DNA from 3 places in the Streptomyces sp. CRN 30 genome. Region 2 is predicted to be linked to each of the others. Evidence: riboswitches for the same ligand, from Rfam matches in the RefSeq annotation. Region 2 holds a riboswitch; each other region holds the start of a gene.

What was found. A riboswitch is a leader RNA that binds a small molecule or an ion and turns the genes downstream of it on or off. The one in region 2 is predicted to bind S-adenosylmethionine.
Region 1: another riboswitch for S-adenosylmethionine. It lies ahead of thrC (threonine synthase); the one in region 2 lies ahead of UW392_RS31360 (aminotransferase class V-fold PLP-dependent enzyme).
Region 3: another riboswitch for S-adenosylmethionine. It lies ahead of UW392_RS13255 (aminotransferase class V-fold PLP-dependent enzyme); the one in region 2 lies ahead of UW392_RS31360 (aminotransferase class V-fold PLP-dependent enzyme).

What each region holds. Positions count from the first base shown of each region.
Region 1 covers NZ_JAVRHI010000535.1:19,160-28,622, forward strand. Annotated here, with positions in the region: gene UW392_RS62325 (ROK family protein) at 1-796, opposite strand, end outside; gene UW392_RS62330 (extracellular solute-binding protein) at 947-2,173, shown strand; gene UW392_RS62335 (DUF3263 domain-containing protein) at 2,220-2,462, shown strand; gene otsB (trehalose-phosphatase) at 2,522-3,403, shown strand; gene UW392_RS62345 (hypothetical protein) at 3,543-4,088, shown strand; gene UW392_RS62350 (trehalose-6-phosphate synthase) at 4,125-5,549, opposite strand; gene UW392_RS62355 (glucosyl-3-phosphoglycerate synthase) at 5,592-6,536, opposite strand; SAM riboswitch class I at 6,708-6,849, shown strand; gene thrC (threonine synthase) at 6,867-8,156, shown strand; gene UW392_RS62365 (ubiquitin-like small modifier protein 1) at 8,210-8,485, shown strand; gene UW392_RS62370 (cold-shock protein) at 8,899-9,102, shown strand.
Region 2 covers NZ_JAVRHI010000295.1:27,160-36,622, reverse strand. Annotated here, with positions in the region: gene UW392_RS31380 (ATP-binding protein) at 1-853, shown strand, start outside; gene UW392_RS31375 (response regulator transcription factor) at 850-1,515, shown strand; gene UW392_RS31370 (SLC13 family permease) at 1,573-2,988, shown strand; gene UW392_RS31365 (glycerate kinase) at 3,039-4,244, shown strand; gene UW392_RS31360 (aminotransferase class V-fold PLP-dependent enzyme) at 4,187-5,551, opposite strand; SAM riboswitch class IV at 5,720-5,836, opposite strand; gene trpD (anthranilate phosphoribosyltransferase) at 5,945-7,009, opposite strand; gene UW392_RS31350 (cytochrome bc complex cytochrome b subunit) at 7,165-8,802, opposite strand; gene UW392_RS31345 (ubiquinol-cytochrome c reductase iron-sulfur subunit) at 8,799-9,463, opposite strand, start outside.
Region 3 covers NZ_JAVRHI010000138.1:17,873-27,335, forward strand. Annotated here, with positions in the region: gene UW392_RS13235 (c-type cytochrome) at 1-269, shown strand, start outside; gene UW392_RS13240 (ubiquinol-cytochrome c reductase iron-sulfur subunit) at 266-1,324, shown strand; gene UW392_RS13245 (cytochrome bc complex cytochrome b subunit) at 1,321-2,964, shown strand; gene trpD (anthranilate phosphoribosyltransferase) at 3,097-4,161, shown strand; SAM riboswitch class IV at 4,238-4,354, shown strand; gene UW392_RS13255 (aminotransferase class V-fold PLP-dependent enzyme) at 4,536-5,903, shown strand; gene UW392_RS13260 (glycerate kinase) at 5,858-7,105, opposite strand; gene UW392_RS13265 (SLC13 family permease) at 7,140-8,558, opposite strand; gene UW392_RS13270 (response regulator transcription factor) at 8,658-9,320, opposite strand; gene UW392_RS13275 (ATP-binding protein) at 9,317-9,463, opposite strand, start outside.

The sequences.
Region 1 (9,463 bases), on a different contig from region 2:
GCAGCGGTGTGAACAACGTTTCCCCGGCTTCCGCCAGCCCGCCACCGATGACGACGACCCGGGGGTCCAGCAGGGTGAGGGCGGTGACCAGGCCGTCGGCGAGGGCGTCGATCGCAGCCAGCCAGACCTCCCGGGCCCGCGCGTCGCCGGAGTCGACGGCCTTGGCGCAGTCGGCGGCGTCCGCCTCCGGGTCGCCGCACGCCGCCGCCCACGCCTGGCCGACGGCGCTGGCGGAGGCGTACCGCTCCAGGCAGCCGTGCTGCCCGCACGGACAGGCGGTGCCGCCGGGGCGTACGACGACGTGGCCGATCTCGCCCGCGAAGCCGTGCGCGCCGCCCTCGACCCGGCCGTCGATGCCGATGGCGCCCGCGATGCCGGTGCCGAGGGGGACGAAGAGGTAGCGGTCGGCGCCCCGGCCGGCACCGACGCGGCCCTCGGCGAGGCCGCCGGTGCGCACGTCGTGGCCGAGGGCGACCGGGATGCCGAGCCGTTCGGTCAGCAGGGCCCGCAGCGGGACGTCGCGCCAGCCCAGGTTGGCGGCGTAGGCGGCGAGGCCGCGTGCCTCGTCGACGATGCCGGGGACGGCGACGCCGGCGGCCGCGGCGGGCTCGCCGAACCGGTCGGCGCCCAGGGCGCGCAGTTCCGCGGCGAAGTCGAGGATGCCCGCGACGACCGCGTCCGGTCCGCGCTCCCGGCCGGTGGGCCGGCGGGCCTGGTGCAGCAGTTCGCCGTCCGGTCCCGCCAGGGCGGCCTTCATCCCGGTGCCGCCCACGTCGAGGGCGATGACATGTCTCACGGGGACAGTGTGGCCCGTGGACCCGCGAGAGGTCTAGTCCATTCACGTGGTGTAGACCTTGTTCCGGTAAACGGACAGCAGTCGGCACCAATCGGTCGGCAGAGCAGGGGGCGAACAGTGCGGCGACGTGGAAAAGGGACGATCGCGGCGGTGTCCGCGCTGGGTCTGTCGGCGGTCCTCGGCGGCTGCGGCATCGGCTCGGGCGGCTCCGACGAGGTGACCCTGCGGCTGGTCGCCGCGGACTACGGCGACGGCAAGGAGACCGGCTCCCAGCGGTACTGGGACGAACTGGCCGAGGCGTACGAGTCCGACCACCCCGACGTGGACGTCCGGGTCACCGTCTACTCCTGGAGCGACGTCGACCGGAAGGTCCGCGCGATGGTCGACTCCGGTGACGCGCCCGACCTCGCGCAGATCGGCGCCTACGCCGACTACGCGGACAAGGGGCTGCTCTACCAGGCCGACGACCTGCTCTCCATTCCCACGCAGGCCAACTTCGTCTCCCAGCTCGCCACCGCGGGCCAGGTCAACGGGGTGCAGTACGGAATGCCGTTCGCGGCCTCCACACGCGTGCTCTTCTACAACAAGACCCTCTTCGCCAAGGCCGGCCTCTCCGCGCCCGAGACCTGGGAGGACCTCGCCGACGCCGCGCAGGCGCTCGACGCGGAGGGCGTGACGTACCCGTACGCGCTGCCGCTCGGCCCCGAGGAGGCGCAGGCCGAGACCATGCAGTGGATGCTCAGCGGCGGAGGCGGCTACACCGACTCCCTCGGCACCTACAGCGTCGACTCCCCGCAGAACGTCGACACCTTCACCTGGCTCAAGGACGAACTCGTCGACAAGGGCCTCACCGGGCCGGTCGCGCCCGGCAAGCTCGACCGGGCGGACGCCTTCGCCGCCTTCGCCGAGGGCAAGGTCGGAATGCTCAACGGCCACCCGTCACTGATGGCGATGGCCAAGAAGAACGGCGTGGAGTACGGCATGGTGCCGACCCCCGGCGTCGACGGGGCGAGCGGCACCACGCTCGGCGTCACCGACTGGATGACCGCCTTCAAGCAGAACGGCCACCAGGAGCAGGCCGGCGACTTCCTCGACTACGTCTACAGCGACCGGAACGTCCTCGACTTCTCCCGCCGCTACGACCTGCTGCCGGTCACCGGCTCCGCCTCCGAGACCATGGGCGCGGCCGCCGAGGACAAGGAGCTGAAGCCGTTCCTCGACGAACTGCTCACCTCCGAGCTGTACCCGGTCGGCGAGAAGTCCTGGGCGACGGTCAGCGCACGGGTGAAGAAGGACATCGGCAGGGCGGTCGCCCGCGGCGAGGACCCCGAGTCCGTCCTGAAGGAGATCCAGACGGCCGCGACGCAGGCCGGCTGAGCCGCCTGAGCCCCCCGGTGTCGGTGCCCGGCGTTACGGTGCGGGCATGAACGAGGCAGAGCGGCAGCCGCTCGGGGAACGGGAACGGGCGGTCCTGGCGCTGGAGGGCCGCGGCTTCTCCGGCCCCGGCGCCAAGGAACGCGCGATCCGCGAGGAACTGGGCCTCGCCCCCGTGCGCTACTACCAGCTCCTCAACGCCCTCCTCGACGACCCCCGGGCCCTGGCCGCCGCCCCGGTCACGGTCAACCGCCTGCGCCGGGTCAGGGAGTCCAGACGCACGGAACGGTAGATCCTGACGCACGGAACGGCAGAGGCGTGCGAGCGGTGCCCCCGGGATAGGTTCGCCGTATGGGCAGCCACCACACGGACGCAACACCCGACACGCCTGACCAGCCGCCGGCCCCCCTGCCGACGCCCGCCACCGAGGCCGGGCGGGACGGGCTCGGCGCGGTGCTCGCGCACCCCGGCCGCACGGTGGTCGCGCTCGACTTCGACGGCACGCTCGCCGAGATCGTGCCCGACCCCGACCGGGCCCGCGCCCACCCGGACGCGGTCCCCGCGCTGGCCGCGCTCGCGCCGAAGGTCGCCTCCGTCGCCGTGATCACCGGCCGCCCCGCCGAGGTCGCCGTCCGGCACGGCGGTTTCGCGGACGTACCCGGCCTGGAGCACCTCGTCGTCCTCGGGCACTACGGCGCCGAGCGCTGGGACGCCGCCACCGGCACCGTCACCGCGCCCCCGCCGCACCCCGGGGTCGCCGCCGTCCGCGCCGGACTGCCCGCCCTCCTGGATCGGGCCGGGGTCCGCGACGGCGCGTGGATCGAGGAGAAGGGCCGCTCGATCGCCGTGCACACCCGGCGGGCCGCCGACCCGCAGGCCGCGTTCGACGCGCTGCGCGGACCCCTGGCCGAACTGGCCGGGCGGCACGGACTGATCGTCGAGCCCGGCCGGATGGTGCTGGAGCTGCGCCCGCCGGGCATGGACAAGGGCGTCGCCCTCCTCGACCACGCCCGTGCCACCGGCGCGGCGGCCGTCCTCTACGCCGGTGACGACCTCGGCGACCTGCCCGCCTTCGACGCCGTCGACACCCTGCGCGGCGACGGCACCCCGGGGCTGCTGGTGTGCAGCGGCAGCGACGAGGTGACCCGGCTGCGTGAACGCGCCGACCTGGAGGTGGACGGCCCGGCCGGGGTCGTCGCCCTGCTGAGCGCCCTCGCCCGACGGCTGGCCTGAGACAAGGTCACAGAGATTCCCCCCGTCTGTCACAGGCGTGTCCTGACGCCGCGGGGGGCGCAACCCGCCCCCCGCCCGACGCCCTCCTCCGCACCGTAAAGCCTGATCGACCAGGCACAGGAACCGTGGAGGACCCGCCATGACCGCTCGCAAGACGCTCACCCGGAAGACGAACGCCCGCAAGATCTCGGCGCTCGCCGTCACCGCCGTGGCCGCCTGTCTGGCCCTCACCGCCTGCGAGAGCGGCGGCACCGACGACACCTCGTCGGCGACCGCCGGGACGTCCGTGACCGCCACCGCCGAATCGTCCACCCCGCCCGCCGACTCCACCGACGCGAGCGCCACCGCGTCCGTCGGGTCGACCGCCCCGACCGCGGAGTCGAACGCCACCACCGACTCCTCCGCGCAGGGCGGCGAAACCACCCCCGCCGCCGGCCTCGCGCTGGACCTGAAGTGCACCAACCAGCTGGACTACGCGAACGACTCGCGGTCCAACGCCGAGATCAACTCCATCGGCGCCGACACCGGGACCTGCCCCGTGCCCGAGGGCGCCGCCGACCCGGACGGCCTCGCGCTGGACCTGAAGTGCACCAACCAGATCGACTACGCGAACGACTCCCGGTCCAACGCGGAGATCAACTCCATCGGCGCCGACACCGGCACCTGCCCCGAGCCGCAGCAGTAGGCGGCAGGAGAGGCGGCAGGGCGGCAGAAACCAGGGTCAGCCCCGCAGGGCCTCCAGCTGGTCCAGGAACCACCGCGCCGGCGGCAACGCCGTTGCCGCCGCGGCCAGCCGCTTCGTCCGCTCCGCGCGCTCGCCGTCCGGCAGGGAGAGCGCCTCGTGCAGGGCGTCCGCCGTACCCACCACGTCGTACGGATTGACGACGACGGCGTCCTCGCCCAGCTCCTCGAAGGCCCCGGCCTCCCGGGACAGCACCAGCGCCACCCCCTCGTCGGAGACGACCGGCACCTCCTTGGCGACCAGGTTCATCCCGTCCCTGATGGGGTTGACCAGCGCCACGTCGGCCAGCCGGTACGCCGCCAGCGACCGCGCGAAATCGTCCTCGACGTGCAGCACGACCGGCGTCCAGTCCGGCGTACCGAACTCCTCGTTGACCGACTCGGCGACCCGCCGGACCTCCGCCGTGTACTCCCGGTAGACCGCGAGATCCTGCCGGGAGGGGTAGGCGAACGCGACGTGCACCACCCGCTCCCGCCACTCCGGCCGCCGCCGGAGCAGCTCCCGGTAGGCCAGCAGCCCCCGCACGATGTTCTTCGACAGCTCGGTCCGGTCCACCCGCACGACCGTGCGCCGGCCCTCGCCGATCTGTCCCCGCAGCGCCGCCATCCGCTCGTCCACGTCGCTCTCCCGCGACCGCTTCCGCAGGAACTCCGCGTCCGCCCCGAGCCCGTGCACGCCCACCTCGGTGGAGCCGAGCCCGCCCACCAGCGCGTCGCAGCACGCGGTGAACGCGTCTGCCCAGCGGTGGGTGAGGAACCCCAGCCGGTCCGCGCCCAGCATCCCGCGCAGCACCTGCTCGGCGATGTCGTCGGGCAGCATCCGGAAGTACTCCACCGGCGCCCACGGCGTGTGCGAGAAGTGGCCGATGCGGAGATCGGGCCGCAACTCCCTGAGCATGCCCGGCACCAGCGTCAGGTGGTAGTCCTGCACCAGCGCGACCGCGCCCTCGGCGGCCTCCTCGGCCAGCGCCTCGGCGAACGCCCGGTTGAACGCCACGTAGGAGTCCCACCGCCGGCGGAACTCCGCGTCGAAGACCGGCTCCACCGGCGTCTGGTACAGCATGTGGTGGACGAACCACAGCACGGAGTTGGCGATGCCGTTGTACGCGTCGCTGTGCACGTCGGCGGGGATGTCCAGCATCCGTACGCCGTCCTCGCCCGCCCCGCGCCGCACCGCCTCGCGGTCGCCGTCGGACAGCGCCGAGCACACCCACAGCGCACCCGCGTCCGGTCCGATCGCCGACAGCCCGGAGACCAGTCCGCCGCCGCCCCGCTTGGCGCGCAGCGAACCGTCCCCCCCGACCTCGTACGACACGGGGCCCCGATTGGAGGCCACCAGCACCTGAGCGGCACCGAAGGACGCGGACGAAGCGGACGAAGAAGAAGCGGAAGCCGAGGAAGCCATACGACTCAAACTAGCCCGGCCGCCAACAGCTCAAACGTACGTTCACGCGACCTTGCGCTCCGCGTACTCGGCGATCTCCAGCATCGGCGGGCGTTCCTCGGTGTCCACCGAGAACGTCCGCGGCTCGAACCCCTGCGCACCTCGCTCGAACTGCGTCAGCGCCGGCCGGACCAGATGGCCCCGGGCCAGCCTGAGCTGCGCGGTCCGGTAGATCGCGGCGGCCATCCGGCCCAGCGCCTGCCCGTCCTGGTGCCGGTGCCTGCGCACCCCGACGTCGACCTGGGCGAGGGCGTCCAGGCCCACCAGGTGCAGCGCGTCCACCAGCATGCCCAGCTCCACCCCGTAGCCGACGGGGAACGGCAGCCGCTCCAGGAGCGAGCGGCGGGCCGCGTACTCGCCGCCGAGCGGCTGCACGAAACCGGCCAGCCGCGGCCAGTGCATGTTCAGCAGCGGGCGGGCCATCAGCTCGGTGACCCGGCCGCCCTGCCCGGCGGCGCCGCGCAGCGGACGGTCGTACATGGCCTTGACCAGGTGCACGTCCGGGTCGGTCAGCAGCGGGCCGACGATCCCCGTGACGAAGTCGGACGAGAACTCCTTGAGGTCGGCGTCGACGAACGCCACGATGTCCCCGCTCGTCACCAGCAGTGACCGCCACAGCACCTCGCCCTTGCCGGGGACGGGCGCGAGGCGCGGCAGGATCTCGTCGCGGTGCACGACGCGGGCGCCGGCCGCCGCGGCCACCTTCGACGTGGCGTCGGTCGACCCGGAGTCGATCACGACGATCTCGTCGACCAGCGGTACCTGGCACATCAGGTCGTGGCGGACGGCCGCGACGATGTCGCCGACGGTCTCCTCCTCGTTCAGCGCGGGCAGCACGACGCTGACCCGCTGGCCGGTGCGCTGCTTGGCGGCCAGTATCTGGTGGAGCGGACGGTCGGTCACGGACCAGGAGCGTGCACTGAGCCAGCGCTCGACTTCTTCCAGCACGGTCTGCGGCTCCTCCCTGTTGTGGATCACGGTCAGCGGGTCAGGCGTCGCATATGTGATCCATCTCGCGCATCGGACGACTATCTCAACTGTCCTGGCCTTCGGTTACAGTCTTGAACAACGCGGATGACCATCGCATGTCGGGGGTGGCCGCCGCTGACAACCACATACAGCTCATCCAGAGGGGCAGAGGGACACGGCCCGATGAAGCCCCGGCAACCCTCCAGTCGGTACTCGTGAAGACGCGAGGCTCCCGGCTCGGGAAGGTGCCAAATCCGTCTCACGGCGAAGTGCGTCGTGAGGAAGATGAGGAGAAAGGGCCTCGCCTCCATGGCTGTGCAGACTGCCGAAAGCACCACCACTCCCGCCGCCTCCGTCGATCTCGGCCCCGCCGCGGCGCTCTCCTGCCGGGAATGCGGCCACCGCGTGCCCCTCGGCCCGGTCTTCGCCTGCGAGGAGTGTTTCGGCCCGCTGGAGATCGCTTACGACTTCTCCTCGTACGACACGGAGAAGCTCCGCGCGCGCATCGAAGCGGGCCCCGCGAACATCTGGCGTTACGCGCCGCTGCTGCCCGTCCCGGCGGACGTCGCCGACAAGCCCAACATCAACCCGGGCTGGACCAAGCTCGTCCAGGCCGACCGCCTCGCCGCCGAGCTGGGCGTCACCGGCGGTCTCTACGTCAAGGACGACTCCGGCAACCCGACGCACTCCTTCAAGGACCGGGTCGTGGCGCAGGCACTGGAGGCGGCGCGCGCCTTCGGCTTCACCACCCTCTCCTGCTCCTCCACCGGCAACCTGGCCGGCGCCGTCGGCGCCGCCGCCGCCCGCGCCGGTCTGCGCTCCTGCGTGTTCATCCCGCACGACCTGGAGCAGGGCAAGGTCGTCATGGCCGCGATCTACGGCGGCGAGCTGGTCGGCATCGAGGGCAACTACGACGACGTCAACCGCTTCTGTTCCGAGCTGATCGGCGACCCGGCCGGCGAGGGCTGGGGCTTCGTCAACGTCAATCTCCGCCCCTACTACGCGGAGGGGTCCAAGACCCTCGCGTACGAGATCTGCGAGCAGCTCGGCTGGCGCCTTCCCGACCAGCTCGTCGTGCCCATCGCCTCCGGCTCCCAGCTCACGAAGATCGACAAGGGTCTGAAGGAACTGATCGAGCTGGGGCTCGTCGAGGACAGGCCGTACAAGATCTTCGGTGCCCAGGCCGAGGGGTGCTCGCCGGTCTCCACCGCGTTCAAGGCCGGCCACGACGTGGTCCGCCCGCAGAAGCCGAACACCATCGCCAAGTCGCTGGCCATCGGCAACCCGGCCGACGGGCCGTACGTCCTCGACATCGCCCGCCGCACCGGCGGCGCGGTGGAGGACGTCACGGACGAGCAGGTCGTCGAGGCGATCAAGTTGCTGGCGCGGACGGAAGGGATCTTCGCGGAGACCGCGGGCGGGGTCACGGTGGGCGTGACGAAGAAGCTGATCGAGGCGGGTGTCCTCGACCCGTCGCTCACCACCGTGGTGCTCAACACCGGGGACGGTCTGAAGACGCTGGACGCGGTCGCCGACACGGGGCTCACGGCGACGATCCGGCCGAACCTCGACTCCTTCCGTGCGGCGGGGCTGGCGTAGCGCCGCGCAGTTCCCCGCACCCCTAGGCAGATCCCCCTGACCGGAGGTTTCAAGTGAGTGTCTCTGTCCGCATCCCGACCATCCTGCGTACGTACACCGGCGGGCAGGCCGAAGTGACCGCCGAAGGGGCCACCCTCGGCGAGGTCATCGCCGACCTGGAGAAGAACCACACCGGGATTTCCGGGCGGGTTCTCGACGACCAGGGCAAGCTGCGGCGGTTCGTCAACGTGTACGTCAACGACGACGACGTCCGATTCGAGCAGGGTCTGGAGACGGCCACCCCGGACGGGGCCGGCGTCTCGATCATCCCCGCGGTCGCCGGCGGCTGATCCGTCACCCACCGTTCCCCCGAATTGCCCCCTCCGTGAGAGAAGCGGAGGGGGCAATTCCATGTGGTTGAGCGCGGTACAGTTGGGGAACGCGGCGCTGATCACGCGGTCGGAAACCAAGAATTCCTGCCGCCCGCCCGACTAGATGTAGCCAAAGTGTGGGCGTCTTTCGCGTCTTTTGCCCTCTTTGAGTGGCCCGACTTGCCCCGAATCCTTACGAATTCTCACCATATTCCGGACCGCTCCCGTCCAGAATTCTCGTCCAATTGACCTGTTGCAGAGGGCAGTTGGACAGATACATTCGGCCGCGGTCGACGCGTTCCGGCGCACGCCCCCAGATTCTGGGGGGCGAGGTCTGACCCGGATTCGCGAAGTGCGGATCTGTGCAAGGGCCAGTAATAGGGGAGTTAGGCATGGCTCAGGGCACCGTCAAGTGGTTCAACGCGGAGAAGGGGTACGGCTTCATCGCGGTCGACGGTGGTGCGGATGTTTTCGTCCACTACAGCGCGATCCAGATGGACGGGTACCGCACCCTTGAAGAAGGTCAGCGGGTCGAGTTCGAGATCTCGCAGGGCCAGAAGGGCCCGCAGGCCGACATGGTTCGCGTCAGCGCCTGATCCGCGCGACCACCGCAGCGAACGGTCTTCTCCGGAGGGCCCGCGTCCCGGCAGGGGTGCGGGCCCTCCGGCATGTTCGCGGGCGGCGGAGCGTCGCCCTCGTTGGTGAGAGACGCTTGCGCCCGCCCGTCGCCCGACCACCCCACAACGAACCCACTTCGCGGGTGCGTCTTGCACTCGGAGGGGTCGAGTGCTAATCATTGGCGTTAGCACTCTGAAGGTGAGAGTGACAACGAAGGACCGGGTCGGTGAGGCCCGCGGGTCCTCGTGGGGAAGGAACCACGGGGCCGGCGAGCCGTCCGTCGCGGGCGCGGGCGCGGTCCGAAGGAATCACCCCCAGTCCTGGAGGGACCACTTCACA
Region 2 (9,463 bases):
GCTGCTGATGACCACCGGCATCGCCTGGGTGGTCGCCGGCCGCATCCTCAAACCCGTCCGCCTGGTCCGCACCACGGCCGCGCAGCTCACCGAGCAGGACCTCACCCGCCGCATCCCCGTGCACGGCCACGACGACGTGGCCGCCCTCGCCGGGACGTTCAACGCGATGCTGGACCGGCTGGAGCGGGCCTTCGCCGCGCAGCGCGAGTTCGTCGACGACGCGGGGCACGAGCTGCGCACCCCGATCACCATCGTCCGCGGCCACCTGGAGCTGATGGGCGACGAACCCGCCGAGCGCGAGGAGACCGTCCGCCTCGTCACCGACGAACTCGACCGGATGAGCCGGATCGTGGAGGACCTGCTCCTCCTGGCCAAGGCCGAGCGCCCCGACTTCGTCTCCCCCGAGCCGGTCCAGCTCGCCGAACTCACCGCCGACGTCTACGTCAAGGCACGCACCCTCGGCGACCGCGACTGGGTGCTGGACGGCACCGCCGACCGCGAGGTCCGCCTCGACCCGCAGCGGATCACCCAGGCGATGGTGCAGCTCGCGCAGAACGCCGTGCAGCACACCGCCCCCGGGCAGACCGTCCGCATCGGCTCCCGCGCCGCGCACGGCCGCGTCGAGCTGTACGTCGCCGACTCCGGCACCGGCGTCCAGGCCCAGGACGCCGAGGTCATCTTCGAACGGTTCCGGCGCGGCACCGCCCGGCGCGGGGCGCGCGGTTCCGGCGCCGGACTCGGACTGTCCATCGTCAAAGCGATCGCCGAGGGCCACGGCGGCCGGGTCCGGCTGCACGACACCGAGGGCGGCGGCGCCACGTTCGTCCTGATCCTGGAAGAGGCACACCCATGAACCGCATCCTCATCGTCGAGGACGAGGAACGCATCGCCTCCTTCGTCCAGAAGGGCCTGCGCGCCAACGGCTTCACCACCACCGCCGTCCCCGACGGCGAGTCCGGGTACGACTACGCCCTGACCGGCGGGTTCGACCTGATCGTGCTGGACATCGGGCTGCCCGGCCGGGACGGCTTCACCGTGCTGCGCGCCCTGCGCGAGGCCCGGGTGACGACCCCGGTGATCGTGCTGACCGCGCGGGACTCCGTACGGGACACGGTGGCCGGCCTGGAGGGCGGCGCCGACGACTGGATGACCAAGCCGTTCCGGTTCGAGGAGCTGCTGGCCCGGGTGCGGCTGCGGCTGCGCACGGCGGCCAGGGCGCCGGAGGTGACGGTGCTCAGGTCGGGCACACTCACCCTGGACCTGCGCACCCGCCGGGCCCGTGCCGGGGAGCGGACGGTGGACCTGACGGCCCGTGAGTTCGTGCTCCTTGAGCTGTTCCTGCGCCATCCCGGGCAGGTGCTGTCCCGCGAGCAGATCCTCTCCCACGTGTGGGGCTACGACTTCGATCCCGGCTCCAACATCGTGGACGTGTACGTGCGGGCGCTGCGCAAGAAGCTCGGCGCGGACCGGGTGGAGACCGTGCGCGGGATGGGGTACCGGCTGCCGGCCTGGTGAAGTTTCCTTCATCGGGGGCTCATCGGCGGCTCACCGCCCGCGCCGAGCCTTGATGGTGTGACGCAGAACCTCCGTCCGGCCCTGGCCCTGTCCGCGGCGCTGTCGCTGTGCGCGGTGCTGGCGGTCCCCGCCGCCTTTCCCGCCCTCGGTGGCGACGCGCGCTTCACGCTGGCCGTGTTCGCGCTCGCCACCTGCGCCTGGATCGGCACCCCGATCGACGACACGTACATCGCGCTCGGCGCCGGGCTGGCCCTGACCGCCACCGGGGTCATCAGCAGCGACACCCTGTTCGGGACGCTCGGTGAACCGACGGTGTGGCTGCTGATCTGCGCCTTCGTGCTGGCGGCGGCGGTGACGCGGACGGGGCTGGCGGGGCGGGCGGCGGTGTTCCTGGTCGGCGGGGCGCGCACCGTGCGGCAGTTGACGCACCTGACGACGGCCGCGCTGGTCGTCACGGCGTTCGCGGTGCCGGCCACCTCGGGCCGGGCGGCGCTCGCCCTGCCGGTCTTCCTGGCCCTCGCCCACGCCCTCGGCGAGCGGAAGCGACTGGTCGTGATGCTCGCGCTGCTCTTCCCGACCGTGATCCTGCTGTCGGCGGTGGCGACCCTGATCGGCGCGGGTGCGCACCTGATCACCGTGTCGGTGCTGTGGGAGGCGACCGGGGACCGGATCGGCTTCACCGAGTGGCTGCTGCTCGGGCTGCCGCTGGCCGTGGTCACCTCCCATCTCGCCGCCGAGGCGGTGCTGTTGACCTCGACCCGGCGGGCGGACCGCGCGGGGGCGGTACGGATCACCGCCGAGGAGCTGCAGCGGCACTCCGAGACGCCGGTCACCGGTCCCTGGACACAGGCGGAGAAGCGGTGCGCGCTGCTGCTGGCCACGGTCGTCGTCCTGTGGTGCAGCGAGCCGCTGCACCAGGTCTCGCCCGCGGTGGTGGCGCTGATCGGCGCGGTCGTCGCCGCGTCCCCCGCGCTCGGCACCGTAGGGCTCAAGGACGCCCTGCGGACGGTGCCGTGGTCGCTGCTGCTGTTCATGGCGGCGACCATGGCGATGGGCGTGGCGCTGGCCGACTCCGGTGCGGCGAAGTGGCTGGTGTCGGGGCTGCCGCCGGACGCCGCACCGGCCGTCTTCCTCACCGTGGTGGTCGTGGTCAGCACCGCCGCGCACCTGGTCCTGCAGTCCCGTTCGGCCCGCTCCTCGGTGCTGGTGCCGCTCGTCATAGCCGCGGCGGTGGCGGCCGGGGTCAACCCGGTCACCGCCGCCCTCGCCTCCACCGCCGCCGCCGGCTTCTGCCACACGCTGCCGGCCTCCGCGAAACCGGTCACCCTCTTCGCGGACGTCCCCGGTGTCCCCACCTACACCCCGCGCGACCTGCTGCGGCTGTCCGCGGTGCTGGCGCCGCTGAGCGCCGCGCTCGTCCTGCTGTTCGCCGTCGCGGTGTGGCCGCTGTTCGGCATACCCGTGACCCGCTGAGGAGGGTGGTCGTGGTTCGGTGTTCCCGTGACCCGCTGAGGAGTTCCGCCGTGCTGAACCGAGTCGTCGTCGCACCGAGCGGCTTCAAGGAGTCGCTGTCCGCCCAGGCCGCCGCCGACGCCATCGCGGCCGGGGTCCGCCGGGTCCTGCCGTACGCGGAGATCGACCGGGTGCCGCTGGTGGACGGCGGCGAGGGCACGGCCGTCGCGCTGGCCGCCGCGACCGGCGGCCGGCTGGTGGCGCTGCCCGCCACCGGCCCCGTCGGCGAGCGGATCGGCACCCACTTCGCGCTGCTCGGCTCCCGGGACACGGCCCTGGTGGAGATGGCCGCCGTCGCCGGTCTCTCCCTCGTCCCGCGCGCGCTGCGCGACCCGGGCGCCACCACCACCTACGGGGTCGGCGAGCTGATCCGCGCCGCGCTCGACACCGGCGTGCGGCGCGTCCTCGTGGGCTGCGGCGACTCGGGCACCTCCGACGGCGGCGCGGGCGCGTTGCAGGCCCTCGGCGCCCGGCTGCTGGACGCGGACGGCTTCGAACTGCCGCCGGGCGGACGGGAACTGACCCGGCTGGCCCGCGTGGACCCGTCCGGCCTGGACCCCCGCCTGCGGGAGACCGAACTGCTCGTCGCCTGCAACCCGTTCAACGTGCTGTGCGGCGAGCGCGGCGTGGCCCGGGTCTTCGGCCCGCAGAAGGGCGCGACCCAGGCCCAGGTCGAACACCTCTCGGCGGGTCTTGAGAACTGGGCGTACGTCCTCGCCCGCGATGTCGCCACCGGCCGCCCCGACCTGCGCGGCGGCCCCGGCACCGGCGCCTCCGGCGGCCTTGGCGCGGGCCTCGCCGCCCTCGGCGCGCGGCTGCTGCCCCGGTTCGACGTGCTGCTCGACCCGCTGGACCTGGACGCCCGGCTGGCCCGCGCCGACCTGGTGCTGACCGCCGAGGGCGCCCTGGACCACCAGACGCCGCGCGGAAAGATCCCGGCCGAGGTCGCCCGCCGCGCCAAGCTGCACGGGCGTCCGGTGCTGGCGCTGGCCGGCACCCTCGGCGAAGGCGCGTACGACGTACCGGGCGTCGATGCCTGCCACGGCATCCTGCCCGCGCCGATGGCACTGGCGGAGGCGCTGCTGCGGGGTGCCGAACTCGTCACGGACGCCACCGAGCGGGCGCTGCGGATGATCGTCCTCGGCGCGCGGCTACCGGCTCAGGCGGCCGCGGCGGCGGAGGTGTCGGGGACGCAGCGGCCGTCCTCGGTGCGGTAGTTCCAGCGGGCGCCGTCGCGGACCAGTTCCTTCACGGCCGTCACGAACCGTTCGACGTGCTCGTCCGGGGTGCCCGCGCCGAAGCTGACCCGGACGGCGTTGAGGGACTTCTCGCCGGGCGCGGCCTCGGGGGCGCCGCACTCGCCCTGCGTCTGCGGGTCGCTGCCGAGCAGGGTGCGCACCAGCGGGTGGGCGCAGAAGAGGCCGTCGCGGACGCCGATGCCGTACTCGGCGGAGAGGGCGGCGGCGAAGTGGGAGCTGTTCCAGCCGTCGACGACGAAGGAGAGGACGCCGACGCGGGGCGCGTCGGCGCCGAAGAGCGAGAGGACCCGCACCTCGGGCACCTCGGCGAGGCCCTCGCGGACCGTGCGGATCAGGTGCTCCTCGCGGGCGAGGAGCGTCTCGAACCCGGCCTCGGTGAGCGCCTTGCAGGCGGAGGCGATGGCGTAGGCGCCGATGACGTTGGGCGACCCGGCCTCGTGGCGGGCGGCGCTGTCGTGCCACTCGACGTCCACACCGCCGTCGGCACGGCGGCTGACCCGGCGGCTCGCGCCGCCGCCGGCGAGGTAGGGCTCGGCCTCGGAGAGCCAGTCGGCGCGGCCGGCCAGCACCCCGGAGCCGAAGGGCGCGTACAGCTTGTGCCCGGAGAAGGCGACCCAGTCCACGTCGAGGCCGGCGAGGTCCACCGGGTGGTGCGGGGCGAGCTGGGCGGCGTCCAGGACGATCCGGGCGCCGTGGGCGTGGGCGGCGGCGGCCAGCTCGCGCACCGGCCACAGCTCGCCGGTGACGTTGGAGGCGCCGGTGACGCAGACCAGCGCGGGGCCGTACGGCTCGCGGGCGGCGAGGGCGCGCTCCAGGGTCTCGACGGCCTGCGCCGGGGTGCGCGGGGCGTCGAGGTAGGTGACGTCCGCGTTCCTCCAGGGCAGCAGCGAGGCGTGGTGCTCGGTCTCGAAGACGAAGACCCGGCAGCCGGCCGGGAGGGCGGCGGCGAGCAGGTTGAGGGAGTCGGTGGTGGACCGGGTGAAGACGACCTGGTCGCCGGTGCGGCAGCCGAGGAACTCCGCGACGGTCCGGCGGGCGTTCTCGAACAGGTCGGTGGAGAGCTGCGAGAGGTACCCGGCGCCCCGGTGGACGCTGCCGTAGTAGGGCGCGTAGGCGGCGACGTCGTCCCAGACGCGCTTCAGGGCCGGGGCGCTGGCCGCGTAGTCGAGGGCCGCGTAGGTGACCTCGCCGCCGGTGACGAGCGGCACGGTGACGTCGGCGCCGAGGACGGCCAGCGGGGCGGAGACAGCGGTGGGTGCGGACATGACGGGACTCCCGTGAGAATTCGGGCGCGGCGAGGCACGGCACGCGCCGGAAGAGAAGAAGAAGGGTGTGCGGAGGCGGGGCTCTGCGGCCCTAGCGCATTCGCTTGCTCACGGAAGGCTCCTCGACGACCAGGACCCCTGGCCCCACACTTCTGGAAGTGTGCGAGGGGTCCGCGCTTGCCGCAGACCTCGCTGCCTGCGGCCTGGTCTTCACCCGGGGCACCCCGCCACGGACGGAGGGTTGCCGGACAGTCGGCCGGGGCCTCATGACTGTCACTCATGACCTGGGGACGAACGTAAGCGAAAAGATCGACGTCCCGCAACCCGTGTCCGGATCGCGGGACGTACACCGCACGGGGCCGTCGGGCGGACCGACGGCCTCCGAGGCGGCCGTCAGGCGTTGGTCGCGGCCACCCACCGGTCCAGGACGCTCTTGGCCGCGCCGGAGTCGACCGACACCGCGGCCCGCTCGATGGCGGCCCCGATGCGGTCCGTCAGCGGGCCGTCGCCGCGCTCCAGCGCGACCAGGGCCGCCGCCGAGTTGAGCAGGACGGCGTCCCGTACGGGGCCCGTCTCGCCGTTCAGCAGCCGCCGGGCCACGTCGGCGTTGTACGACGCGTCGGCGCCGCGCAGAGCCTCGACGGGCACCAGCTCGATGCCCACGTCCCGCGGGTCGAAGGTCTCCTCGGTCACCTTGCCGTCGCGCACCGTCCAGACCCGGGACGTGGCCGTGGTCGTCAGCTCGTCCAGCCCGTCGTCGCCGCGGAAGACCAGTGAGGAGTTGCCGCGCTCGGCGAAGACCCCGGCGATGATGGGTGCCATCCGGGCGTCGGCGACGCCGATGGCCTGGGAGCGGACGTTGGCCGGGTTGGTGAGCGGACCGAGGAAGTTGAACACCGTCCGCACGCCCAGCTGTCCGCGGGCCGCCGCGACGTGGCGCAGCGCGGGGTGGAACTTCACGGCGAAGCAGAAGGTGATCCCGGCTTCCTCGGCGACCTCGGTGACGCGCCGCGGCGTCAGGTCGAGATTGACGCCGAGCTTCTCCAGGACGTCCGAGGCGCCGGACGCCGAGGAGGCGGCGCGGCTGCCGTGTTTGACGACCTTCGCCCCGGTGCCGGCGACGACGATCGCCGACATGGTGGAGATGTTGACGGTCTTGGCGCCGTCGCCGCCGGTGCCGACGATGTCGACGGTGTCGCCGGGGACCTGGATGACATGGGCGTGCCCGTACATCGCGCGGACCAGGCCGCCGATCTCGTCGACGGTCTCGCCCTTGGCGCGCAGGGCCACCGCGAACCCGGCGATCTGCGCGTCGGTGGCCTCGCCGCGCATGATGACGTCCATCGCCCACGCGGTCTCGTCCGCGGAGAGGTCCCGGCCGTCCAGCAGTCCGTTCAGCAGCACGGGCCAGGAGCGGCCCGCCGCGGTGTCGCCTCCAGCGGGGGTCACAGCGCTCATCAGCCGCTCCTGTGAAAGTGGGAAGAGAACCCGCGCGGGAGGAGATCCCGCGCGGGCAAGACGTGGGTCCACCTTATCCAGCCCGGGGGCGCGACGAAGGGCCCCGTCCGAACACCGGACGGGGCCCTTCGCTGTCGTGTGGCGACGCAGGAGGATCAGTGGTGGCCGTGGCCGCTGGTGATCTCCTTGTACTCGTCTACGGTCGGCTTCGGAATCTGGGACTCCTCGCCGTAGTAGGACTTGCTCAGCTTGACGCGGAGCTTCTCCACGCCGCCGGCCTTCCGCTCGACGCCGTTCTCGTCGACGGCCGGGCCGATCTCGGCCGGCTTGTACTGCTCGTGCGCGGTGAGCGAGTACATCTGCTCCTGGCTGAGCGGCTCGTGCACCTCGATGAACTCACCGTGCGGCAGGCGCTTGATGATGCCCGACTCGCGGCCGTGCAGCACCTTCTCCTTGTCCCGGCGCTGGAGGCCGAGGCAGATCCGCTTGGTGACGACGAAGGCGATGACCGGGCCGACGAAGAAGCCGATCCGGACGAACCAGGTGACCGCGTTGATCGACAGGTGGAAGTGGGTGGCGAAGATGTCGTTGCCACCACCGACCAGCATGATCATGTACGCGGTGACCCAGGCGACGCCGAACGCGGTCCGGGTCGGGGCGTTGCGCGGGCGGTCCAGGATGTGGTGCTCGCGCTTGTCCCCGGTGACCCAGGACTCGATGAACGGGTACAGGGCGATGATCGCGAGGAACAGACCGAAGATCACCAGCGGGACGAACACACCCAGGACGAGCGTGTGACCCCAGAAGTTGATCTCCCAGCCGGGCATGGCGCGGACGAGTCCCTCGGCGAAGCCCATGTACCAGTCGGGCTGGGCGCCGGTGGAGACCATGTCGGGCCGGTAGGGGCCGATGGACCAGATCGGGTTGACCGAGGCGATGCCCGCGATGATCGCGATCACGCCGAAGACCAGGAAGAAGAAGCCTCCGGCCTTGGCCATGTACACCGGCAGCAGCGGCATGCCGACGACGTTCTTGTTGGTCTTGCCGGGACCCGCGAACTGCGTGTGCTTGTGGTAGAAGACCAGGATCAGGTGGGCCACCATCAGCCCGAGCATGATGCCCGGCAGCAGCAGGATGTGGATCGAGTAGAACCGGGCGACGAAGTCGGTCCCGGGGAACTCCCCGCCGAACAGGAACATCGAGATGTACGTGCCGACGATCGGCACGGACAGGATCGCGCCCTGCGTGAAGCGGACACCGGTGCCGGAGAGCAGGTCGTCCGGGAGCGAGTAACCGGTGAAACCGGTGAACATGCCGAGGACGAACAGCAGGAAGCCGAACAGCCAGTTGATCTCACGCGGCTTGCGGAACGCGCCGGTGAAGAAGACGCGCATCATGTGCACGAACATGCCGGCGAGGAAGATGATCGCCGCCCAGTGGTGGATCTGCCGGATCAGCAGACCACCGCGGACGTCGAAGCTGATGTCCAGCGTCGACTTGTAGGCCTCGCTCATCAGCTGGCCCTGCAGCGGGATGTAGCTGCCGTGGTACTCCACCTCGTTCATCGACGGGTGGAAGAACAACGTCAGGTACACACCGGTCAGGATGATGATGATGAAGCTGTACATGCAGACTTCACCGAGCATGAACGACCAGTGGTCGGGGAAGATCTTCCGCATGTTGGCCTTGGCCAGGGAGTAGATCCCCAGCCGGCCGTCGGCCCAGTCGGCGACGCGTTCGCCGGCCGGTGCCTTCCCGCGGGAGCGGGTCGTGGTGGCCTCATGTGTACTCATCCGCGCTCCCAGAATGCAGGACCGACGGGCTCTTCGAAGTCGCCGTGCGCTTCGAGGTAGCCCTCGTCGTTCACGCCGATGCGCAGCTGCGGCAGGGCGTGACCGGCGGGACCGAAGATCACCCGGGCGCCGTCGGAGAGGTCGAAGGTGGACTGGTGGCAGGGGCAGAGCACGTGGTGCGTCTGCTGCTCGTACAGGGAGATCGGGCAGCCCACGTGGGTGCAGATCTTCGAGTACGCCACGATGCCCTCGTGCGACCACTCGAGCTCGCGCTTGTCCTTGATGTTGTCCGGCTGGATGCGGACGATCATCAGGGCGGCCTTGGCGATCTCGTTCTGGAACTCCTCGTCGTGCTCCTCCAGGCCCTCCGGCTTGGCGAAGGTGAGGGAGCCCACCGCGACGTCCGAGGGACGCAGCGGCTCGTTGGTGTTCATGTTGACGAGCAGCTTGCCCTTGGACCACAGCGTGTGGCGCAGCTTGTCCTCGGGCAGCGGACCGAGGTCGCGCAGGAGCACGACGCCGGAGAGGGGCACCAGGGCGACCGCGCCGAACATCGTGTTGCGGATCAGCTTGCGGCGGCCGATCGCGGACTCCTTGGCGCCCTGCTTGAAGTCGGCGTGCACCTTGGCACGGACCTCGGGGGACGCCGCGATCGGGTGAC
Region 3 (9,463 bases), on a different contig from region 2:
ACCCGAAGCACATCTACGAGGCCATGCAGACCGGCCCGCAGAACATGCCTTCCTTCCCCGACACGACGCTGACGGCGGAGAACAAGAAGGACATCATCGCCTACCTCGACGCGGTCAACAGCGACGACACCGAGACGCCCGGCGGCATCGGCCTCGGCGCCCTCGGCCCGGTCAGTGAGGGCCTGTTCGCCTGGGTCTTCGGTCTCGGTGCGCTGATCGCCGTCGCCGTCTGGGTCGCCGCTCGGACCGCAAAGGCCAAGAAGTCATGAGTAGCCAAGACATTCCAGAAGAGAACCTGCCCGCAGCGCAGGACACCGCGCACGGCGCCGTGGACGTGGCGGACGAGAAGCACCCGTTCAGCGATCCGGGTCTGCCGCCCCACGAGCACCGCATCCAGGACATCGACGAGAAGGCCGCCAGGCGCTCCGAGCGCACGGTCGCCATGCTGTTCACGCTCTCGATGCTGGCGACCGTCGGCTTCATCGTCGCGTACCTGGCGATCCCGGTCGACAAGCACGTCTACGTCTGGACGCTCGGCCACGTCAGCGCGCTGAACCTGGCGCTGGGCACCACGCTCGGCGTCGCCCTGTTCTGCATCGGCGCCGGCGCGGTCCACTGGGCCCGCACGCTGATGTCGGACGTGGAGGTCGCCGACGAGCGTCACCCGATCGAGGCGTCGCCCGAGGTCAAGGCCAAGGTCATGGCCGACTTCCGGGCGGGTGCCGCGGAGTCGCAGCTCGGCCGCCGCAAGCTGATCCGCAACACGATGTTCGGCGCGCTGGCCCTGGTGCCGCTCTCCGGCGTCTTCCTGCTGGGCGGCCTCGGCCCCGCGCCCGGGACCAAGCTGCGCCACACGGCTTGGGAAAAGGGCAAGCTGCTCATCAACCACAACACCGGCGAGCCCATGCGTCCCTCGGACGTCGCCGTCGGCTCGCTCACGTTCGCCGCGCCCGAGGGCCTGGACCCGCACGAGCACGGCTACATGAACGAGATCGCCAAGGCGGCCCTGATGATCGTTCGGCTCCACCCGAACGACATCAAGGACAAGCGCGAGCTCGAGTGGTCCCACGAGGGCATCGTGGCGTACTCGAAGATCTGCACCCACGTCGGTTGCCCGATCTCCCTGTACGAGCAGCAGACGCACCACGTCCTCTGCCCCTGCCACCAGTCCACCTTCGACCTCTCCGACGGTGCCCGCGTCATCTTCGGCCCGGCCGGTCACGCTCTGCCGCAGCTGCGCATCGGTGTGAACGGTGAGGGTTACCTCGAGGCGCTCGGCGACTTCGAGGAGCCCGTCGGTCCTTCCTTCTGGGAGCGCGGATGAGCACTACGAACACCACCGCCGCCGACCCGCGCCCGCGCGGGAAGGCACCGGCCGGCGAGCGCGTCGCCGACTGGGCCGACGGCCGACTGGGGATCTACTCCCTGGCCAAGGCCAATATGCGCAAGATCTTCCCCGACCACTGGTCGTTCATGCTGGGCGAGATCTGCATGTACAGCTTCCTCATCATCATCCTCACGGGTGTGTACCTGACGCTGTTCTTCCACCCCTCGATGAACGAGGTGGAGTACCACGGCGTCTACGTGCCGCTGCAGGGCCAGCTGATGAGTGAGGCCTTCAAGTCGACGCTGGACATCAGCTTCGAGGTACGGGGCGGTCTGCTCATCCGGCAGATCCACCACTGGGCCGCGCTGATCTTCCTCGCCGGCATGTTCGTGCACATGATGCGCGTCTTCTTCACCGGCGCGTTCCGCAAGCCGCGTGAGATCAACTGGCTGTTCGGCTTCCTGCTGTTCGCCCTGGGCATGTTCACCGGTTTCACCGGTTACTCGCTCCCGGACGACCTGCTCTCCGGCACCGGTGTCCGCTTCACGCAGGGCGCGATCCTGTCCGTGCCGATCGTCGGCACGTACATCTCGATGTTCCTGTTCGGCGGCGAGTTCCCGGGCGACGACTTCGTGGCCCGCTTCTACTCGATCCACATCCTGCTGCTGCCGGGCATCATGCTCGGCCTGATGGTGGCGCACCTGATCCTGGTCTTCTACCACAAGCACACGCAGTACGCGGGCCCCGGAAAGACCAACAAGAACGTCGTCGGCATGCCGCTGCTGCCGGTGTACATGGCCAAGGCCGGAGGCTTCTTCTTCCTGGTCTTCGGTGTCATCGCCATCATCTCGGCACTCGTCACGATCAACCCGATCTGGGCGCTCGGCCCGTACCGTCCGGACCAGGTGTCCACCAACGCACAGCCCGACTGGTACATGGGCTTCGCCGAGGGCCTGGTCCGCGCCATGCCGGGCTGGGAGATCAACCTCTGGGGCCACACGCTCGCCCTGGGCGTGTTCATCCCGCTGGTCGTCTTCGGTCTGGTGCTGGCCGTGATCGCGCTGTACCCGTTCTTCGAGTCCTGGGTCACCGGCGACAAGCGCGAGCACCACATCCTGGACCGCCCGCGCAACGCCCCGACCCGCACCGCCTTCGGTGTCGCGTGGATCACCTGGTACATGATCGGCCTCATCGGCGGTGGCAACGACCTGGTCGCGACCCACTTCCACATGTCGATCAACGCGGTCACCTGGTTCGTCCGCATCGGGTTCTTCGCCGGACCGGTCATCGCGTTCATCGTCACCAAGCGGATCTGCCTCGGCCTGCAGCGCCGGGACCGCGAGAAGGTGCTGCACGGCCGTGAGACGGGCATCATCAAGCGCCTGCCGCACGGTGAGTTCGTCGAGGTGCACGAGCCGCTCAGCCAGGAGCAGCTGTACACGCTCACCGCGCACGAGCAGTACCAGCCGGCCGCGATCGGCCCCGAGGTCGACGAGAACGGCGTCAAGCGCAAGGTGTCGCCGATCGAGAGGCTCCGCGCCAAGCTCAGCAAGGGCTACTACGGCGAGGAGAACCAGATCGCCAAGCCGACCGTCGAGGAGTACAAGGAGATCACGAGCGGCCACGGCCACCACTGATCGCTGCCTCAGCCACGCCACAGGAAGGGCCCCGTCCGGACACCGGACGGGGCCCTTCCCCGTCTCCGGGGGTGGATAGGGTGGAGGCGTCTTTACTCACTCTCCCCGGAGAGACACACCCAGGAGCGGCTGATGAGCGCTGTGACCCCCGCTGGAGGCGACACCGCGGCGGGCCGCTCCTGGCCCGCCGTACTGAACGGACTGCTCGAGGGGCGGGACCTGACCGCGGACGACACCGCCTGGGCGATGGACCTGATCATGCGCGGCGAGGCGACGGACGCGCAGATCGCCGCCTTCGCGGTGGCGCTGCGCGCCAAGGGCGAGACCGTCGAGGAGATCTCCGGCTGCGTGCGGGCGCTGTACGAACACGCCAACGTCATCCAGGTGCCGGGGAGGACGGTGGACATCGTCGGCACCGGCGGGGACGGCGCGAAGACGGTCAACATCTCCACCATGTCGTCGATCGTCGTCGCCGGCACCGGCGCGAAGGTCGTCAAGCACGGCAACCGCGCCGCCTCCTCGGCCTCCGGGGCCTCGGACGTCCTGGAGGAGCTCGGCGTCAACCTGCAGCTGACCCCGCGGCGGGTGGCGCAGGTGGCGGAGGAGGCCGGGATCACCTTCTGCTTCGCGGTGAAGTTCCACCCGGCGCTGCGCCATGTGGCCGCCGCCCGCGGCCAGATGGGCATCCGCACGGTGTTCAACTTCCTCGGCCCGCTGGCCAACCCGGCACAGGTGCAGGCGCAGGCGGTGGGCGTCGCCGACCCGCGGATGGCGCCGATCATGGCGGGCGTCTTCGCCCGGCGCGGCCACTCCTCCCTGGTCTTCCGCGGCGACGACGGCCTCGACGAGCTGACCACCACGGCCACGTCCCGGGTGTGGGTCGTGCGCGCGGGCGAGGTGACGGAGGAGTCCTTCGACCCGCGCGACGTCGGCCTGGACCTGGTGCCGGTCGAGGCGCTGCGGGGCGCGGACGCCTCGTACAACGCCGACGTGGCGCTCCGTCTGCTGAACGGTGAGGAGGGCCCCGTACGGGACGCCGTCCTGCTCAACTCGGCGGCGGCCCTGGTGGCCCTGGAGCCGGGCGCCGGCACGCTGGCCGAGCAGATCCGCGCGGGCATGGACGAGGCCGCCGAGTCCATCGACTCCGGCGCGGCGAAGCGGACCCTGGAACGCTGGGTGGCCGCCAGCAACGCGTAGCGCCCAGCTGTTCGTCGTCCCGCGATCCGGACACGGGTTGCGGGACGACGATCACTTCACGTACGTTCCCGTACCAGGTCATGAGCGACAGTCATGAGGCCCCGGCCGACTGTCCGGCAACCCTCCGTCCGTGGCGGGGTGCCCCGGGTGAAGACCAGGCCGCAGGCAGCGAGGTCTGCGGCAAGCGCGGACCCCTCGCGCACTTCTCGGTAAGTGCGGGGCCAGGGGTCCTGGTCCTCGAGGAGCCTTCTGTTGAGCAAGCGAATGCGATAGGGCCGCAGAGCCCCGCCTCCGCACACCCTTTTTCTTCTCGTCCGCGCTCGAGCGCCCCCGCTCGCGCGGTGAGTTCCGTCTGCTCGCACAGGAGTGCACCCATGTCTGTCTCCACCGTTGCCGCCGACCAGTCCATTTGTACTCCGCTGCCCGTTCTGGGCCGGGATGTCACCGTCCCGCTCGTCACCGGCGGCGAGGTCACCTACGCCGCGCTCGACTACGCCGCGAGCGCCCCGGCCCTCCAGCGGGTGTGGGACGACGTGGCGGCCTACGCCCCGTACTACGGCAGCGTGCACCGGGGCGCCGGGTACCTGTCGCAGCTGTCGACGGACCTCTTCGAGAACGCCAGGGTGACGGTCGCGGAGTTCCTGGGCTGCCGCGAGGAGGACGAGATCGTCTTCACGCGCTCCACCACCGACTCGCTGAACCTGCTGGCCACCGCGCTCCCCGCCGGCTGCCAGGTGTTCGTCTTCGAGACCGAGCACCACGCCTCGCTGCTGCCCTGGCGAGACGCCCGGGTGACGTACCTGGACGCCCCGCGCACCCCGGACGAGGCCGTCGCCACCCTGGAGCGCGCCCTGGCCGCCCGCGTCCCCCAGGGCCCCGCGCTGGTGTGCGTCACCGGCGCCTCCAACGTCACCGGAGAGCTGTGGCCGGTGCGCGAGCTGGCCGCCGCCGCGCACGCGCACGGCGCGCGCATCGTGCTGGACGCCGCGCAGCTCGCCCCGCACCACCCGGTGTCCGTGCGTGACCTGGACGTCGACTGGGTGGCCTTCTCCGGGCACAAGCTGTACGCGCCCTTCGGCTCCGGGGTCCTCGCCGGGCGCGCCGATTGGCTGCGCGAGGCCGAGCCCTACCTGGCGGGCGGCGGCGCCTCCCGCACCGTCTCGCGCCGCGCGGACGGCGGCGTGGACGTCGAGTGGCACGAGGGGGCCGCCCGCCACGAGGCCGGCTCCCCGAACGTCATCGGCGCCTACGCCATCGCCTCCGCCTGCAAGGCGCTCACCGAGGAGGGCTTCGACCGTCTCGTGGCCCGCGAGCGGCACCTGGTCGAGAAGGTGCGCACGGGGCTCACCGCGGTTCCCGGGGTGCGGATCCTGTCGCTGTTCGGCGACGACGCCCCGCGCGTGGGGGTCCTCTCCTTCGTCGTCGAGGGCTGGAACAGCTCGCACTTCGCCGCCGCGCTCTCCGCCGAGTACGGCATCGGCGTCCGCGACGGCCTGTTCTGCGCCCACCCGCTGGTGCGCACGCTGCTCGGCACCGCGCCCGGGGCGCAGGGGGAGTGCGGGGCGCCCGAGGCCGCGCCCGGCGAGAAGTCGCTCAACGCCATCCGCGTGAGCTTCGGCGCGGGCACGCCCGACGAGCACGTGGAGCGGTTCACGGCCGCGGTCGCCGAGCTCGTGCGGGACGGTGCCAAGTGGGGCTACCGGACGGAGAACGGGCGCTGCGTGCCCGACACCGCCGCGTGAGCCGCCGGGACGGTCAGCGGGGCGGGCAACGGGGCCGTCACGGAGGCGGGCGCCGGTAGCCGGGCGCCCAGCAGGATCATCCGCAGGGCGCGCTCGGTGGCGTCGGTGAGCAGTTCGGAGGCGCGGACCAGGGCCTCGGCCAGGGCCATCGGCGCGGGCAGGATGCCGTGACAGGCGTCCACGCCCGGTACGTCGTGGGCGCCCTCGCCGAGGGTGCCCGCCAGCGCCAGCACCGGCCGCCCGTGCAGCTTGGCGCGCCGGGCCACCTCGGCCGGGACCTTGCCGCGGGGCGTCTGGTGGTCCAGGGCGCCCTCCGCGGTCAGGACCAGGTCGGCGCGGGCCAGCCGGGCGTCCAGGTCGAGGCTGTCCAGGAGCACGTCGAAGCGGGGCAGCAGCCGGGCGCCCAGCGCCGCCAGCCCCGCGCCCAGGCCGCCGGAGGCGCCGGTGCCGGGGCCGTGGCGCAGATCGGTGCCGGTGACGGCGAGGTCGCGGGTGAGGACGCGCGCCCAGTTCTCCAGCCCCGCCGAGAGCTCCTCCACCTGCGTGGGCGTCGCGCCCTTCTGCGGGCCGAAGACCCGGGCGACGCCGCGCTCCCCGCACAGCACGTTGTACGGGTTGCAGGCGACGAGCAGTTCGGTGTCCGCGAGGCGGGGGTCCAGGCCGGCCGGGTCGACGCGGCGCAGGCGGTTCAGCTCCCGCCCGCCCGGGGGCAGCTCGCGGCCGTCCGCGTCCAGCAGCCGGGCCCCCAGGGCCTGGAGCGCGCCGGCGCCCCCGTCGGACGTACCCGAGTCGCCGCAGCCGACGAGGATCCGCCGTACGCCCGTGTCGAGCGCGGCGCGGATCAGTTCGCCGACGCCGTACGTGGTGGTGGCGCCGGGGTCGCGCAGGCCGCGCGGGACGAGGGAGAGGCCCGCGACCGCCGCCATCTCCACCACGGCGGTGTCCCGGGCGCCGCCGAGCAGCGCGAAGTGGGTGCCCAGGGGCTCCCCGACCGGGCCGGTGGCGGGGAGCGCGACCAGCCGGCCCCCGGTCGAGGCGGCCAGTGCGGCGGCGGTGCCCTCGCCGCCGTCCACCAGCGGGATCAGGTCGAGTTCGGCGTCGGGCAGGACCCGGCGGACACCGTCCGCGATGGCGTCGGCGGCGGCCTGGGCGGAGAGGGACTCCTTGAAGCCGCTGGGCGCGACGGCGATACGGGTGAGCATGGAGTGCGACATGGGACGGTCTCCCAACGATGGGTCAGCGGAGGACGGGGACGCCGAGCAGCGGCCACACCGCGACGGCGAAGAGCAGGACCAGGGCGGCCGTGAGCGGCGCCAGGACGGCGGACAGCCGGAGCAGGTCGCGCGGGGTGTAGGTGGGGGTACCGGGGATGTCGGCGAAGAGCGTGACCGGCTTCGCGGAGGCCGGCAGGGTGTGGCAGAAGCCCGCGGCGGCGGTGGAGGCGAGGGCGGCCGCGACCGGGTTGACCCCGGCGCCCACGGCGGCCGCGACCACCAGCGGGACCAGCACCGAGGAGCGCGCCGAACGGGACTGGAGCACCAGGTGGGCCGCCGTGCTGACGACGATCACCACGGTCAGGAACAGGGCCGGCGGGACCCCGCCCGCGGGCAACCCGCCCACCAGCCACTTCGCCGCGCCCGAGTCGGCGAGCGCGACACCCATCGCCATCGTCGCGGCCATGAAGAGCAGCAGCGACCAGGGGACGGTCCTCAGGGCGTCCTTCAGGCGGACGGTGCCGAGGGCCGGCGAGGAGGCCACGACCGCGCCGATCAGCGCGACCACGGCGGGAGAGACCTGGTGCAGCGGCTCGCTGCACCACAGCAGCACGACCGTGCCGAGCAGCGCCGCGCACCGGATCTCGGCCTGCGACCAGGCGCCGGTGACCGGCCGGTCGCTGTGCTCCTGGATCTGCTCGGGTGTGATGTGCACGGGGCCCTGGCGGTCCTCGCGCCGGGTGGTCGTCAGCAGGACGCACTCGGCGGCGAGGTGGGAGCTGACGACCGCCAGCGGGAGCCCCAGCAGCAGCCATTCCGTGAAGCCGATCCGGTTCCCGGTGGCCTCCCACAGCACCGACACGGTGATCAGATGCGCTCCCGCACCGATCAGGGTCGCCACCGCCGACAGAAGAATTACGGTCGGGAACAGCAGGGCCAGCATCACGACCAGTCTCTTCCGGTCGGCGAGGGCCTTGGCGAGGGCGAGGAACACCGGGAGCGCGAGGGCGGCCCGGCCCGAGGTGGCGGGCACCGCGAACGCCGTGACCACCAGCGCGGCCGTGGTCAGGTGCGTCAACTGCCGTACCGTACGCGCCCCGCCGACCAGGAAGACCGCCACGCGCCCCGCGAGGCCCGTCCGGGTCACCGCCGCCGCCAGCACGAACGCGCAGATCAGCAGCCACACGGTCGAGTCGCCCAGGGTGCCGAACAGCGTGTCGCTGCTGATCACCCCGGTCACCGTCAGCGCCAGCCCGGCGCCGAGCGCGATGTACGTGTCGTCGATCGGCGTGCCGATCCAGGCACAGGTCGCCAGGGCGAAGACGGCGAGCGTGAGCCGGGCGTCGGTGCCGAGTGAGGGGAAGTTGCCGGGCACCGCGAGCAGCGCGCACAGGGACAGCGACACGCACAGGGCGAGGGCGAGGCGGAGGTTCAGGGTCACGTCATCCAGACTTCACGGGAGCGGTGAGCCCTTTATGAGCCGTGGATGAGGAAAACTTCACGCGAGGCCGGTGCGACGCGCGATGCCCCGAGGGGCGCGTCACCCCGGCAGCCGGTACCCCATCCCCCGCACCGTCTCCACCTGCTGCGCCCCCAGCTTCTTCCGCAGCGCGCGCACGTACACGTCGACGATGTTGGAGCCGGGGTCGAAGTCGTACCCCCACACGTGCGACAGGATCTGCTCGCGCGACAGGACCTGGCCCGGGTGGCGCAGGAACAGTTCGAGCAGCACGAACTCGCGGGCCGTCAGGTCCACCGTCCGTTCCCCCGCGCGGGCCCGGCGGGTGCGCAGGTCCAGGCTGAGCTCGCCGCTGCGCAGCACCGTCACCTCGGGTGCCCGGGCCGCCGTGCGCAGTCTCAGCCGCACCCGGGCCAGCAGCTCCTCGAACCGGAACGGCTTGGTCATCCAGTCGTCGGCGCCGCCCTCCAGGCCGGCCACCGTGTCCCGGACGGAGTCCCGCGCGGTCAGCACGATCACGGGCACCGTCACCCGCTCCTCGCGCAGCGCGCGCAGCACGGTGAAACCGTCCCGGCCGGGCAGCCCGATGTCCAGCAGGACCAGGTCGAAGCCGCCGGTCAGGGCGTACTCGTAGGCCGCGTCGCCGTCACCCACCACGGTGGTGGTGAAGCCGTTGGCGCGCAGGCCCTTCTCGACGAAGGACGCGATGCGGTCCTCGTCCTCCACGATGAGGATGCGGTTCACGTACGTGCCTCTTCCAGGGTGAGTACGAAGGTGGCGCCGCCGCCCTCCGTGTCGTGCAGGCGGACCCGGCCGCCGTGGGCCTCGGCGATCGCCCGGACGATGGAGAGCCCGAGGCCCGCGCCCGAGCCGCGGGCGCCGCGCCG